DNA from 3 places in the Enterobacter sp. RHBSTW-00994 genome. Region 3 is predicted to be linked to each of the others. Evidence: predicted binding sites of a transcription regulator. Region 3 holds the regulator's gene; each other region holds the start of a gene.

Region 1 (5,322 bases), 1.8 Mb from region 3:
CTGAAGTATGATGATGCGCCGAACAACGTTGCTCAGGCCGTAATCGAAGCCCGTGGTAAATAAGCCGCAGGGTTAAAAAACCAAAATCCCGTGCCCCCTCGGTGAGGGGGCACTATAGTAAGGAATATAGCCGTGTCTAAAGAAAAATTTGAACGTACAAAACCGCACGTCAACGTTGGTACTATCGGCCACGTTGACCATGGTAAAACTACCCTGACCGCTGCAATCACTACCGTTCTGGCTAAAACCTACGGTGGTGCTGCTCGTGCTTTCGACCAGATCGATAACGCACCAGAAGAAAAAGCTCGTGGTATCACCATCAACACTTCCCACGTTGAATATGACACCCCGACTCGCCACTACGCACACGTAGACTGCCCAGGCCACGCCGACTATGTTAAAAACATGATCACCGGTGCTGCGCAGATGGACGGCGCGATCCTGGTTGTTGCTGCGACTGACGGCCCTATGCCTCAGACCCGTGAGCACATCCTGCTGGGTCGTCAGGTAGGCGTTCCTTACATCATCGTGTTCCTGAACAAATGCGACATGGTTGATGACGAAGAACTGCTGGAACTGGTAGAAATGGAAGTTCGCGAACTTCTGTCTCAGTACGATTTCCCAGGTGATGACACCCCAATCATCCGTGGTTCTGCTCTGAAAGCGCTGGAAGGCGAAGCAGAGTGGGAAGCGAAAATCATCGAACTGGCTGGCTTCCTGGATTCTTACATCCCAGAACCAGAACGTGCGATTGACAAGCCATTCCTGCTGCCAATCGAAGACGTATTCTCCATCTCCGGTCGTGGTACTGTTGTTACCGGTCGTGTAGAGCGCGGTATCGTTAAAGTGGGTGAAGAAGTTGAAATCGTAGGTATCAAAGAGACTGCCAAGTCTACCTGTACCGGCGTTGAAATGTTCCGCAAACTGCTGGACGAAGGCCGTGCTGGTGAGAACGTTGGTGTTCTGCTGCGTGGTATCAAACGTGAAGAAATCGAACGTGGTCAGGTACTGGCTAAGCCAGGCTCTATCAAGCCGCACACCAAGTTCGAATCTGAAGTGTACATTCTGTCCAAAGATGAAGGCGGCCGTCATACTCCGTTCTTCAAAGGCTACCGTCCACAGTTCTACTTCCGTACAACTGACGTGACCGGTACTATCGAACTGCCAGAAGGCGTTGAGATGGTAATGCCAGGCGACAACATCAAAATGGTCGTTACCCTGATCCACCCAATCGCGATGGATGACGGTCTGCGTTTCGCAATCCGTGAAGGCGGCCGTACTGTTGGCGCTGGTGTTGTAGCAAAAGTTCTGGGCTAATTTATTATCCTTGAATGAAAAAAGGACGCTTCGGCGTCCTTTTTTGTTATCTGCAGGCTGCCTCTATCACAATTATTTGTATTTTTTCCACACTCCCGCCCCGTCTCTGCATGCTTGTGCTATTGTAATCATAACGATTCTCACTTACACTTTGCGCATATTTTGAACGGGAGTATGTATGTACGTTTGTTTATGCAATGGTGTGAGTGACAAAAAAATACGTCAGGCCGTTCGACAGTTTCAACCTCAGTCTTTCCAGCAGCTTCGCAAATTTGTTCCAGTTGGAAATCAATGCGGTAAGTGTGTGCGTGCAGCGCGTGAGATCATGCAGGATGAACTGATGCAGATCCCTGAGTTCAAAGAGATCGCTTAAGCCCCTATCTTTTTTTTGACATCCTTGTAGCCCGATCTACGCTTCAATGAGTGGAAGCGGAGGGACTATATAATGAAAGGTGATGTTAAAATCATAAGTTATCTCAATAAATTATTGGGAAATGAGCTTGTCGCAATCAACCAGTATTTTCTCCATGCGAGAATGTTCAAAAACTGGGGACTGACGCGTCTCAACGATGTCGAATACCATGAATCAATCGATGAAATGAAACACGCTGATAAGTATATCGAGCGTATTTTGTTCCTTGAGGGTATCCCTAATTTGCAGGATCTTGGCAAACTGGGCATTGGTGAAGATGTCGAGGAAATGTTACGTTCCGATCTTGCGCTAGAGCTTGATGGTGCGAAAGACCTTCGCGAAGCCATTGCCTACGCGGATAGCGTACATGACTACGTGAGTCGCGATATGATGATCCAAATTCTGTCCGATGAAGAAGGTCACATCGATTGGCTGGAAACAGAACTGGATCTCATTGGTAAAATTGGCCTGCAGAATTATCTTCAGTCGCAGATCAGAGTGGAAAGTTAATCAGGTTCTGCCATCCGTTCAATAAACCCGCTGCCGCCATAAATGGTCCAAAAGGCAGTGGGTTTTTTAGTGTCCTTTTCCCAGGACTATTCCACGATCGGAAAAGGAGATAAATGGCAGCGAATAGTGCTGAAGACAACGCAATCATTGGTAAAACAGACCATCCATGCCAGGCGCCCAGGGCAGCCAGATACTTAATATCACCATATCCCAACCCTTCTCGTTTACGAATCAGGCGATATCCCCAGTATAGAAATGCGAAACCCAAATAACCGGCAACCGCCCCTATGACTGCGGCAGGTAGAAAAGAAGGGTGGAAGTTAAGGTGATAGAGTAGACCAGTCCACAATAGTGGACAAAGAAATTTGTCCGGGAGGATGCCACACCGTATATCCTCCCGGATGAGCAGGTAAGACAGGGTTACATAAAGCATGAGAAAGGGAAGGGGAGCGAGCATCTGCGAAATCCTTTGAGATGTATTTCGTCGAATAGTCCGCAGAAAAAGTGAGTCTGGATAGCCCTCAAACCTGGCAATTGCGTTGAAACCTCCAGCAAATCAAAAGTACATACATTATTTGCAGGGAAAAAAAGATCCGTTTACGCAGATTGGAGTGAGAGCGTTTGTTTTCTAAACTCTACTTGCGTTACGCGTATATTTACGTATAATGCGCGGGCTTGTCTAATATTGGCAGCGGTTCGATATGAACCTTGATGATGTTTTTGGTCATCAAACAATGTTCCCAATTGGGGAACTACGTAAGAACGGTTACACTCTCCCATCAATCGTAATGGGTTTGAGTAGTGATCATTTTCGTTTATAAAATAATTGGAGCTCTGGTCTCATGCAGAACCAAAGAATCCGTATCCGCCTGAAAGCGTTTGATCATCGTCTAATCGATCAATCAACTGCGGAAATCGTCGAGACTGCTAAGCGCACTGGTGCGCAAGTCCGTGGTCCGATCCCGCTGCCGACCCGCAAAGAGCGCTTTACCGTTCTGATCTCTCCGCACGTTAACAAAGACGCGCGTGATCAGTACGAAATTCGCACTCACAAGCGTCTGGTTGACATCGTTGAGCCAACTGAGAAAACCGTTGATGCTCTGATGCGTCTGGATCTGGCTGCCGGTGTAGACGTGCAGATCAGCCTGGGTTAATCAGGTCATCGAGCGATTGAGAGGTTGATACAATGATTGGTTTAGTCGGTAAAAAAGTGGGTATGACCCGCATCTTCACTGAAGATGGCGTATCTATCCCAGTAACCGTAATCGAAGTTGAAGCAAACCGCGTTACTCAGGTTAAAGATCTGGCTAACGATGGCTACCGCGCTGTTCAGGTTACCACTGGTGCTAAAAAAGCTAACCGTGTAACTAAGCCGGAAGCGGGTCACTTCGCTAAAGCTGGCGTTGAAGCTGGCCGTGGTCTGTGGGAATTCCGTCTTGCTGAAGGCGAAGAGTTCACTGTAGGTCAGGATATTAGCGTTGAGCTGTTTGCTGAAGTTAAAAAAGTTGACGTAACCGGTACCTCTAAAGGTAAAGGTTTTGCTGGTACCGTTAAGCGCTGGAACTTCCGTACCCAGGACGCTACTCACGGTAACTCCTTGTCTCACCGCGTTCCGGGTTCTATCGGTCAGAACCAGACTCCGGGCAAAGTGTTCAAAGGCAAGAAAATGGCAGGTCAGCTGGGTAACGAACGTGTAACTGTTCAGAGCCTGGACGTAGTACGTGTTGACGCTGAGCGCAACCTGCTGCTGGTTAAAGGTGCGGTTCCGGGTGCAACCGGTAGCGACCTGATCGTTAAACCAGCTGTGAAGGCGTAAGGGGATAGCAATGGAATTAGTATTGAAAGACGCGCAGAGCGCGCTGACTGTTTCCGAAACTACCTTCGGTCGTGATTTCAACGAAGCGCTGGTTCACCAGGTTGTAGTTGCTTATGCAGCTGGTGCTCGTCAGGGTACTCGTGCTCAGAAGACTCGTGCTGAAGTAACTGGTTCCGGCAAAAAGCCGTGGCGCCAGAAAGGTACCGGCCGTGCGCGTTCAGGTTCTATTAAGAGCCCGATCTGGCGTTCCGGTGGCGTGACCTTCGCTGCTCGCCCACAGGACCACAGTCAAAAAGTAAACAAAAAGATGTACCGCGGCGCGCTGAAAAGCATTCTGTCCGAACTGGTACGTCAGGATCGTCTGATCGTTGTCGAATCATTCTCTGTAGAAGCGCCTAAAACTAAGCTGCTGGCACAGAAATTGAAAGACATGGCTCTGGAAGATGTGCTGATCATCACCGGTGAGCTGGACGAAAATCTGTTCCTCGCAGCACGTAACCTGCACAAGGTTGACGTTCGCGATGCAACGGGTATCGACCCGGTTAGCCTGATCGCCTTCGACAAAGTCGTAATGACTGCTGATGCTGTTAAGCAAGTTGAGGAGATGCTGGCATGATTCGTGAAGAACGTCTGCTGAAGGTGCTTCGTGCGCCGCACGTTTCTGAAAAAGCGTCTACTGCGATGGAAAAAACCAACACCATCGTTCTCAAAGTTGCTAAAGACGCGACCAAAGCAGAGATCAAAGCTGCTGTGCAGAAACTGTTTGAAGTCGAAGTCGAAGTCGTTAACACCCTGGTAGTTAAAGGGAAAGTTAAACGTCACGGACAGCGTATCGGTCGTCGTAGCGACTGGAAAAAAGCTTACGTCACCCTGAAAGAAGGCCAGAATCTGGACTTCGTTGGCGGCGCTGAGTAAGTCGGAGGAGTAATACAATGGCAGTTGTTAAATGTAAACCGACATCTCCGGGTCGTCGCCACGTAGTTAAAGTGGTTAACCCTGAGCTGCACAAGGGCAAACCTTTTGCTCCGTTGCTGGAAAAAAACAGCAAATCCGGTGGTCGTAACAACAATGGCCGTATCACCACTCGTCACATCGGTGGTGGCCACAAGCAGGCTTATCGTATTGTTGACTTCAAACGCAACAAAGACGGTATCCCAGCAGTTGTTGAGCGTCTTGAGTACGATCCGAACCGTTCCGCGAACATCGCGCTGGTTCTGTACAAAGATGGCGAACGCCGTTACATCTTGGCCCCTAAAGGCCTGAAAGC
Region 2 (5,322 bases), 1.5 Mb from region 3:
GCAGAGAGGTTTTTGCATCAGGTTGTAACCCGAACGCCTGAAGACGTCGTCAATCCAAAAACAAGAGCAAGAACAAAATGCACTAAACGAACGCTATCCCGGCAATATCCTGCTGATTACGGCGAGGTTTCCTTACGCTTTTTTAGCGTGCAGAACAATAAGCAAAATAGTTGCCAGAATGGTGAGCCCATTGACTGGGTTGCGACAAATTTGAGTATAGAGCGCCGTTTTACGCGGCCTCGCAGCACGAAGTGAAATTACAGCGGAGATCACATCTTGTTAACAATAAAGCCCATAAGTCATGCAGTGGTCACGATTTGTGCGTATTTGCACCAATAAAGATCTAAACTTCAGATATGCATAAACTGCGATATATGCCAGGATCTTTTCCTTTTTTATCAGGAGTGTCAGCAATGACTGAAGGCCCATTAAATGAAAACGAAATGGAGTGGCTGGAAGAGACGCTAACGTCTTACGGTCATGAAGATGCGTCCGTGATTGACGTGTCCGAGCTCGACGGCATGCTTACTGCCGTATTATCGGGTCCCGTCGTGGTTGAACCCGACACCTGGCTGGTGGCGGTATGGGGCGGGGAAAAATACATTCCCCGCTGGAAAAACGATCGTGAAATGAATCGTTTTATCGATCTCTGCTTCAAGCATATGAACGATATTGCAGAACGTCTGAGTGATTACCCGGATCAGTTCGACCCGATGTTTGGCTTTAACGACGTTGATGGTAAGAGTTATACCGTGGTTGAAGAGTGGTGCTATGGCTATATGCGGGGTGTTGAACTGACAGACTGGTCAACATTGCCTGATGAGCTGAAAGCTGATTTGGACGTGATTGCGATCCATGGGACAGAAGAGGGCAGTGCAAGGCTGGATGGGCTGACGGAAGAAGAATATACCGTGAGCATTGAAAGCATACGACCTGCGGCACTGCGTTTGTATAACTACTGGGTGGCGAATCCGCAGCAACCTGTGGTGCAAAAGCCCGTAGTGAACGGCGCTAAAGTCGGGCGCAATGATCCTTGCCCCTGCGGGAGTGGTAAGAAATTTAAAAGCTGCTGTCTGCACTAATAAAAAAGGGGCTCGTGATGAGCCCCTTTTTTTAGCCTACTTCAGGAAGTAATCCCGTCGCGATCAGGAACTGCACGAGAATCACCGCAATCCCACAGGCGAAAACGATGCAAAGCAGAGGCGTCCCCCCGGCAACACGGTAGCCCTGTTGCGGATGTTGTTTACGGCTTTTCCATGCCAGCAAGGAAGGTAGCAGCAACGCGAGCACGGCTAGCGCCACACCGGCATATCCCAATGCCATGACAAAACCGCGCGGATAAAACAATGCAAACGCCAGCGGGGGCAAGAAGGTAATAGCGCCCGTTTGCAGGCGTCCACGGACGCTGTTGCGACGCTGGAACAGATCGGCCAGATAATCGAACAAACCCAGGGCGACCCCGAGGAAGGACGTAGCCAGCGCCAGGTCAGCAAACAGATGCACTGCGAGTTCGACGTGCGGTGATGTCACGACTTCGCGTAATGCCAGCAAGAACCCATTCAGACCAGAATGCGCCGCCATCAGACCGATAAAGGTCGATGAATCGATGCTTCCTAATGTGACCAGTTGCCAGAAAATATACGCAATCAGCGGGATCGCACTGCCGACCACGAAGACGCGGCGCAGTTTGCGAATATCGCCGTTCATGTAACTCACGATGCTGGGTACGCTACCGTGGAACCCAAATGAGGTGAAAATGACGGGGATAGCCGAAAGTGCCAGCCCTTTTTCCAGTGGAAGTGTCAGCAGGTTAACCTGATGGACATGTGGAGCCAGCAAGACCAGCATGACCACTAAAAAGAGAATTTTGGCGCTAAACAGAAAGCGGTTAAACAGATCGACCAGCGATGTGCCAACGCAGACCACACCGCCGCCGATGAGGGCAAAGAAGATCGCGCCCGTGGCAGGGGTAATGGCAGAGCCAAACCAGTCATTTACGCTGGAGGCGATAAGCTCTCCTGCACCGCTAATGTAGGCTGCCGTCAGAGCATACATCAGGAACATCATGCTAAAGCCGGTGATCCACTGGCCATAACGCCCCAGATAGCGTGCGGCAAGCGATCCCAGGCCGGTATCGGCGGGAACGTGCTGATAAACCTCAAGCAGTAACAGCGCCGTGTAGCACATCAGCGCCCACAGGCAGACCAGTAACAACAGTGTTACGCCAAATCCGACACCGGCTGCAGCAAGCGGCATCGCGAGCATTCCTGCGCCAATAGTCGTGCCGGCGACGATAAAAATACTTCCCAGGGTTCTGTTTTTCACGCTTTCCTCTACAACGATTCCACATCGCGACAAAATCTGCGGCGCAGAGTAAGGGAAAAGCATGATCTCGTCAAATCACCGTTACAAGTGATGTAAAAATTTATTTACGGATTTCGGGGCGTTGTGATTAGGGCAACTCACTGAACGTTTTTGTGGTTTTGACTACTTCATAAGGACAATGTTTTCGCGCGAAAATCAGGCGTACCTTAAACAGTAAAGATAAATTATCAAAAAAAGTGAGGGGTGATGGCGGGGACAAATCCATTCAGGGCGGCATGGAGTCGCGGAGGGAATTTACTGTGTCACGGTCACTGGATGATTAACTGGCAGGAAAGGGAACTTGTACTTCCGGAATCCAGACGGGAAAAAGATATGGGGACGTGGGCAATTTACTCCATCATTGACCCGGAGGATGAAACGTTTGCTCAGGGCTTAACCGAAGATGACTGGATAATCGAAAACGTTGAGTGGGTGACGGATTTATTTTTCGACGCCGGGATCCCGCTGGAAACCGAGAACTATCGTTACTTCTATCAGGCTATCAATCCCCATGACTGGCGTTGTACCAGCTGCGCCGGGTGCATGTAAACCTGTGCCAGCGCAAAGCATGTTTGAGCGGGAGCCTTTAATCTGGTTGTTTTTTTAAGGGGATAACGATGTCAATCCACGGACATGACGTACTCAATATGATGATTGAGTCAGGTGAGCAATACACGGAACAAAGCCTGGTTCAGGCGATTCATACACGTTTTGGCGAAAGCGCCCGTTTTCATACATGCTCAGCCCAGGAGATGACGGCAGCAGAGCTGGTCGCATTTCTGGCGGCACGCGGAAAATTCATTCCGGTAGCGGAAGGGTTTTCTACCCACGAAAGTAAAATCTGTCGCCATTGAAATAATGCGGTGCTGAAGAGTCAGCACCGCAGGATAATTAATTTTGAGTATCGAGCGTAGAGAGTTCTTTATCAATAAAGTAAAGACCTTCACCTGATTTACCGGCCAGAGATAATTTATCCAGAACAGATTTAAACAGCTTCTCTTCTTCGTGCTGTTCAGCAACGTACCATTGCAGGAAATTAAAGGTCGGATAATCCTGGTTGGTCATTGCGGAATGTGCCAGTTCGTTAATTTTCGCTGTAATCAACTGCTCGTGCTCGTAAGTCGCGCGGAACAGCTCATCAAGAGAATTGTACTCAGCAAACGGTGATTCAACCGTGTTGATACGTGGCAGGCTACCGGTGTCAGTCAGATAATCAAACAGGCGCTGCATGTGCGTCATCTCTTCCTGAGCATGACGACGAAGAAACGCTGCGGCCCCTTCAAAGCTGTGATAGCTGCACCAGGCGCTCATCTGTTGATAGAGCAGGGACGAATACAATTCAAGGTTCATCTGCGCATTGAGCTTGTCGATCATTTCAGTTTTTAGCATGGTGCTGCTCCGGGTTATTATTTATGGTTCACGATGAACGACACTATAATTTGTTATTTAATTATTTGCAAAAAGTAAAATAAATATCTTATTTATTAAAAATACGAATGGGAATAAAACGCATTGGCGATCTTTTATTTATTAATGAGAATTATTCTGGTTCGTGTTTGAATATACTGCCAGCCTGAGCTGGCAGCTATTATTAATAGTAGGTGTGGTTTGCATTTGGGTTAACGGCATAACCCAAACATTTGTACTGGATCGTCATGCTCTCATTCAGACACAGAGAGCCGCTGGTGAGGGTACAGGTTTTGATTGGCTGGCCATACGCAGAAGCGGTTGCATAACCCATATTTTGGCATTCGCGGGTTGCCGTGCCGTTGGTGACATAGTCATCATAATGGGCGTTTTGCAGCATGGCCTGACCGTAGTCGAGTCGGACTATCCCGCCAGGTACATCTATGCTGCTGACCTCAGCCTTACGGGTGATGCTACAGCCCGCGAGCAGCAGAATCGCGCCGGCAACGAATACTCTTTTCATATTTCGCTCTGAGTCAATGGAGATACCCTATCCTACGCTGCTGACAACAGGTGCAATGGGAGGAATAGCCAGACAATCTACCCTTTCTCTTCGCAACGAGCCTGACTAGTCGGCGAGGCTGTCGAAAATCGTCTGGAATTTCAAATGGTGCTGACGAAACAGGGCGATAAGCTGTGGATCGAAATGGCGTCCAGTACCGTCGAGGATCACCTCACAGGCCAGATCATGCGTGAAGCCGGGTTTATACACACGCTTTTGCCTCAAGGCATCATAGACATCCGCCAGCGCCAGGATGCGCGCTTCAAGCGGAATTTGTTCACCTCGTAAACCTTCAGGATAGCCACTGCCATCCCATTTCTCGTGGTGGTAATGGATAATATTTTCTGCAACGGCTCCGAGTCCGAGCCCCTGAATAATGCGCCAGCCTTTGATGGTATGAAGTTTCATTTCACTAAATTCTTCTGCCGTGAGTGGCCCTTGCTTGCGCAGGATCCGCTCCGGTACGGCGATTTTCCCCACGTCATGCAGGGAGGCAAAATGTTCAATTTCGCGGATCATTTTGCCTGACAACCCAAGCTCGCGCGCCATGAGCCCACAGTATTTTGCGACGCGCTGAATATGGCTGCCTGTTTCATCATCATGAGCCCGGTTGACCTTCTCAAGCGCTTGCACAATGTTGCGGTTAACTATGCGGTTTTGCCTGAGATGGCGGCGCATCATTAACAGCATACTGATGCTGAACAGGGCGGCGATCAGCAAAATAACACTGATGATTTTTAGCGTATTTTTGGTTAAGTCCGGGAAGAGTTTATGTTCTTCCTGGCGTTCAAGTTGGGTACGAAACTCCGACAGCCGATGAACTTGTGTCAGGAGATGGAATAGCGGGTGGTCAGGTTGTACCCAGGGGCCAATAATCAACTCAGAACGCGTGACACCAGCCACTTTGAGAACGCCCCGGAACAGTTCATTGCCCCGAAGGGTTGATTCCAGAGAACTGAGATCGCCCAGAATAAAATCGATTTTATTAT
Region 3 (5,322 bases):
GACACGAGCCCACGTGATTGCCGGAGCTGGGCATTGGGTGCACGCAGAAAAACCAGAAGCTGTACTTCGCGCTATCCGCCGTTATCTCGCTGACATTGAAAATTGATTAAAAAGACAGCGACCGGAAGGCTACAGGCTTCCAGTCGTTGGCGTGCCGTTTTCCGTGATGTATGATTGCGCGCTTATCGCCTGGGCATTAGCAGGGCGGCGTGTTTCCCCCGAAGTCTCAAAATCATGGCCAAAGAACAAACGGACCGCACGACAATAGATCTGTTCGCGAATGAGCGTCGCCCGGGACGACCCAAGACCAATCCGCTTTCACGCGACGAACAGCTGCGTATTAATAAACGCAATCAGCTTAAACGCGATAAAAATCGTGGGCTTAAGCGTGTCGAGCTAAAGCTCAATGCTGATGCCGTCGATGCACTTAACGAACTTGCTGATGCACGCAATATCAGCCGTAGTGAGCTGATTGAAGAGATGTTGATCGCGCAACTCGAAAAATCACACAGCAAGGTGTAAGTCGGATAATTCCCTTTCTCACCCTTTTCATGTAGCACAGAGTGCAGTCCTGCGCGATAGCAGTTCCCGCAGGGTTGTCAGTTCTGCTATTATTGCCCCTATCCGTGGACAAATCGCGCCACCATACCATTAAGTTTCAAGAGGTTATTTTACTCATGGCAATCATCGGCATTTTTTTCGGCAGTGACACCGGCAATACCGAAAATATCGCAAAAAATATTCAAAAACAGCTCGGTAAAGATGTTGCCGATGTGCATGACATTGCCAAGAGCAGCAAAGAAGATCTCGAAGGCTATGACATCCTGTTGCTCGGCATTCCAACCTGGTACTACGGTGAAGCACAGTGTGACTGGGACGATTTCTTCCCAACGCTGGAAGAAGTTGACTTCAACGGTAAACTGGTTGCCCTGTTCGGCTGTGGCGATCAGGAAGATTACGCAGAGTACTTCTGTGACGCACTGGGAACAATTCGCGATATCATTGAACCACGCGGCGCGGCGATTGTAGGCCACTGGCCAACAGCGGGTTACCACTTTGAGGCCTCTAAAGGTCTGGCTGATGACGATCACTTTGTCGGTCTGGCCATTGATGAAGATCGCCAACCGGAGCTGACCGCTGAGCGTGTTGAAAAATGGGTGAAACAGATCCGCGAAGAGCTGAATCTGGACGACATCCTTAACGCTTAATGATTGATGCGGCGCAGCATTTGTGTTGCGTCGCAGTATCAGGTCGTACCAATTAAATTAATTGCTACAAACTTTTAACTTTTGCGCTCATACCTGTACAATAACTGTCTGGTAAAGGGGTCGCTTTCTAACAAGTTTGTTGGCGATACCACGTTTTTATAAGCATACTTTGCTTGAGACTTGCAGTTTTCATTTAGGCATGGCAGTTCTATAATGAGACGCATTATCCCAAGTGCATTTTCTGTCACTTCTTCTTTAGAAGTGAATCGTTTAGCAACAGGACAGATTCCGCATGACTGACAACAATACCGCATTAAAGAAGGCTGGCCTGAAAGTTACGCTTCCTCGTTTGAAAATCCTGGAAGTGTTGCAAGGACCGGATAACCATCACGTCAGTGCGGAAGATCTTTACAAACGTCTGATCGACATGGGCGAAGAGATTGGGCTGGCGACCGTATACCGTGTTCTGAACCAGTTTGATGATGCCGGAATTGTCACCCGTCACAACTTCGAAGGCGGTAAATCCGTGTTCGAACTGACGCAACAGCATCATCACGATCACTTGATTTGCCTCGATTGCGGCAAAGTGATTGAGTTTAGCGATGATTCCATCGAAGCGCGTCAGCGTGAAATCGCAGCACGTCATGGCATCCGCCTGACTAACCACAGCCTGTACCTGTATGGTCACTGTGCAGAAGGCGATTGTCGTGAAGACGATCACGCGCACGACGCGAAATAAGCTCGCTTTCGTACTCTGAGCCAACCTTACGGTTGGCTTTTTTTTGCCTGAAATATCAATAAAAAAGCCCGGAGATGCATTGCTTACTGTATTGACAGTAAACGAGCGTCTCCGGGCGTGGCAAACAGCTTACTATTTGGTGTTATTGCTACGAATTTCCTGCCAGATTTTGTCGCAACGTTTTGCCACTTCCTGATCGTTACCGGTTTTACGCGCCTGAATACAGGCCTGGTAATCCATCACTCTGACATTTTCCTGCGTCGCGAATTGCTCATGTGCTTTCTCTTTCTTCAGCACAGTCAGCCCACTTTGGCAAGCTTCAATTTTTTCCGGCGAGCCTTCAGCCGTATTAATGCAGGCGCTGTAAGCCTCTTTCAGGCGAGAATCTTCTTTCGGGGCCTGAGGTTGCGCACAGGCTGTAAGCCCGGCAGCCATGACGGCAATAAGCACGATTTTTTTCATCATTTCAGTCTCCTTTCCGGCGGGACTCAGCCCGCCGGAGGGTTCATCAGAAAATAGTGAACGGCGCGATAACCATAAATTTCACGTCTCGCTCATCCTGGAAGATGTTGCCGTAACCGCCCGCATAGCTCGGGATATCGGAATGGTTGTCATACTGAGTGAAGTGAAGCTTGAACATCGTGCCTTTTGCGCGGCCATCCTGCAGTGTGTAAATCGCATCCAGGCTGTAAGAGGACTCTTTCAGACGGTAGTTAGGGTCGTAGTAAGCATCCGGGGTGGCCATATCGGCAGGCTTCGCATCCCAGGCGTAAGCATAAGATGCACCCACTGCCCAACCCGGGAGGTTCCAGTTCTTCAGGTCATACATCGCGCCGAAGAAGACGGCTTTTTCGCCATCGGCGTTAAAGTCAGAACGGTTATCCCACCAAATATCCAGACGACCGTTTGAAGAGGCATAGGTTGGTGTCATACGTTGCAGGAAGTAGCCTTGCTGGCCTTCAGCTTTCACCCAGGTCCCTTCCAGACGTAAATCAACCTGACCGACTTTGTAGCCAAACGTCAGCGCCTGCAACCATGCTGTGCCAGCATAAATATCGTTAACCGTTCCATTGCTGGCTTTGTCACGCGTACCATAGAACTGGTAGCTGGTGCTCAGAGGACCACCAATGATGTCGAATTTGTAGCTGGCTTTCGCAAAATACTGATCGATATACCCTTCAGCCTGACCAAATGCGGCTTCAAGAACCAGATCGTTTTTGAAATCGTACTTCGCACCGAGTGAGTGGAGATATTCTACTTTGGTTTTTCTGTCGTTCTGATAGAACTTGTCCATCTCAATATGCCACGGCGCTTTGTACTCGTTGGTCCACATATAGGAGAAGCTCAACGCGCCCGCATCACCGTAGTCAAAATTAGCTCCGGCTTCTGCGCCCTGATAAGTACCTGGCATAAAGCTCCAGTGCGGTGCTAACAGGGTTTGTCCGGTTGGCTGAATATAACCTGCTCGCGCCCATACAGGACCGTATTTGAATTTTGCAGCCGCTTTATACAGGCTGACCCCGCTTTTATCGCCAGACCAGTCTTCTTTGTACGCTTTATTACTGGAAGAGAAGGCAATTTCGTTCGGGTGGCCGCTATCGCCATTTTCTGCCATTTCAATTGCGGTAAATGCTGCAATATCAAGACCGAACATATCGGCTGCATAACCAGACTGGAAATCCAGGTTGGCGTTCCAGGTGGAGTGAGAAAGGTTGGTTTTATATTTGTCTTCGGTAACATCTTTACGATCACGCTCACGCTGCCAGTAATAGACACCGCCTGTTAACGTGGAATCATCGACAAATCCTGCTGCATGAACTTCTGGGGAGACAACCCAACCAGACATTGCTGTGACACCGGCAATAGCCAGCGCCAGCGCACTACGTTTGCCACTGAACGTACGCATAGATAAATCCTCTTTGACGAATTAAAACGCCTAAACGGCGAAAAATATAAAAGACCTGATGGTCTGGGGTAGTTAGAAATACCCTCGAATTAACTACCGCCTTTAGGTTATTTTTCGCGACACGAATTATCAATGCTTTTTAGTAGGCAAAAGTCAGGATTATGACGAAGTGCACATAATTGGTAGTGATTTGTAACACTTCCGCCAATTCGAGGTTTTACGCGGAAAATCAGTTAGTTTAAGCAAGGAAGAACTATTTTTGTCGACGATTTATCTCAGTCCATTGGTGGACAAATACTTCGAACTTTTTTCGAGAAAAATAAGTAGCAGCTCATTGACCTGATATTTTGACATCGCCATGACATACCTTTCATTAACGGTATGATCATAAAATAAAAAAAACGCCGCAGTTAGCGGCGTTGTTTCTCATTGACCTACGAAGCGTTATTATTCGCCTGCTTTGGCCCAGGTATCACGCAAACCCACAGTGCGGTTAAACACGGGCTTTTCCGCCGTACTGTGACGGCTGTCCAGACAGAAATATCCCTCACGTTCAAACTGGAACGCTTTACCGGTTTCAGCCTGTTTCAGAGACGGTTCTGCATAACCCTGCCTGATGACCAGAGAGTCGGGGTTAATAGTCGCCAGGAAATCGTCCGCTGCACCTGGATTTGGTACGCTGAACAGACGATCGTAGAGACGAATTTCAATCGGCAGCGCGTGGGCAGCGCTAACCCAGTGGATCACGCCTTTCACTTTGCGACCATCCGCAGGATCTTTGCTCAGAGTATCCGCATCATAAGTACAGAAAATCGTGGTGATATTGCCTTCCGCGTCTTTTTCAACACGTTCAGCTTTTATCACATACGCATTACGCAGACGAACTTCTTTACCCATCACCAGGCGCTTGTACTGTTTGTTGGCTTCTTCACGGAAGTCAGCACGATCGATCCAGATCTCACCGCTAAACGGCACTTCACGGCTGCCCATCTCTGGTTTGCTCGGATGGTTAGGCATCGTGACGAGTTCACTTTCGCCCTGAGGATAATTTTCGATAACCAGCTTAACGGGGTCAATAACGGCCATCGCGCGCGGTGCATTTTCGTTTAAATCTTCACGAATACAAGATTCCAGAGACGCCATTTCGATGGTGTTATCTTGCTTGGTCACACCGATACGTTTGATGAACTCGCGAATGGATGCAGACGTGTAACCACGACGGCGCAGACCGGAGATGGTCGGCATGCGTGGGTCGTCCCAGCCTTCAACATGTTTGTCAGTCACCAGCAGATTCAGCTTACGCTTGGACATCACGGTGTATTCCAGATTCAGACGAGAGAACTCGTACTGGCGCGGATGCACCGGAATAGTGATGTTATCCAGCACCCAGTCGTACAGACGACGGTTGTCCTGGAATTCCAGCGTACACAGCGAATGCGTGATGCCTTCCAGCGCATCGCTAATGCAGT

What was found. Region 3 encodes Fur, which represses iron uptake genes when iron is present. Its sites were predicted from a motif close to ATAATAATGAGAACNACTATCAA; they were not measured.
Region 1: a site for Fur is predicted at 1,439-1,461, ahead of bfd (bacterioferritin-associated ferredoxin). Genes of this name have one in related genera too.
Region 2: a site for Fur is predicted at 3,892-3,914, ahead of ftnA (non-heme ferritin). Genes of this name have one in related genera too.

The regions. Positions count from the first base shown of each region.
Region 1 covers NZ_CP056199.1:4,382,311-4,387,632, reverse strand. Annotated here, with positions in the region: gene fusA (elongation factor G) at 1-63, shown strand, start outside; gene tuf (elongation factor Tu) at 133-1,317, shown strand; gene bfd (bacterioferritin-associated ferredoxin) at 1,496-1,690, shown strand; gene bfr (bacterioferritin) at 1,763-2,239, shown strand; gene HV346_RS20980 (A24 family peptidase) at 2,223-2,696, opposite strand; gene rpsJ (30S ribosomal protein S10) at 3,082-3,393, shown strand; gene rplC (50S ribosomal protein L3) at 3,426-4,055, shown strand; gene rplD (50S ribosomal protein L4) at 4,066-4,671, shown strand; gene rplW (50S ribosomal protein L23) at 4,668-4,970, shown strand; gene rplB (50S ribosomal protein L2) at 4,988-5,322, shown strand, end outside.
Region 2 covers NZ_CP056199.1:2,846,606-2,851,927, reverse strand. Annotated here, with positions in the region: gene HV346_RS13690 (YecA family protein) at 414-1,082, shown strand; gene tyrP (tyrosine transporter TyrP) at 1,114-2,325, opposite strand; gene HV346_RS13680 (hypothetical protein) at 2,572-2,913, shown strand; gene HV346_RS13675 (YecH family metal-binding protein) at 2,982-3,218, shown strand; gene ftnA (non-heme ferritin) at 3,256-3,753, opposite strand; gene yecR (YecR family lipoprotein) at 3,956-4,294, opposite strand; gene HV346_RS13660 (HD domain-containing phosphohydrolase) at 4,400-5,322, opposite strand, start outside.
Region 3 covers NZ_CP056199.1:1,325,052-1,330,373, reverse strand. Annotated here, with positions in the region: gene ybfF (esterase) at 1-106, shown strand, start outside; gene ybfE (LexA regulated protein) at 235-522, shown strand; gene fldA (flavodoxin FldA) at 678-1,208, shown strand; gene fur (ferric iron uptake transcriptional regulator) at 1,501-1,947, shown strand; gene chiQ (ChiQ/YbfN family lipoprotein) at 2,080-2,409, opposite strand; gene chiP (chitoporin) at 2,456-3,853, opposite strand; gene glnS (glutamine--tRNA ligase) at 4,301-5,322, opposite strand, start outside.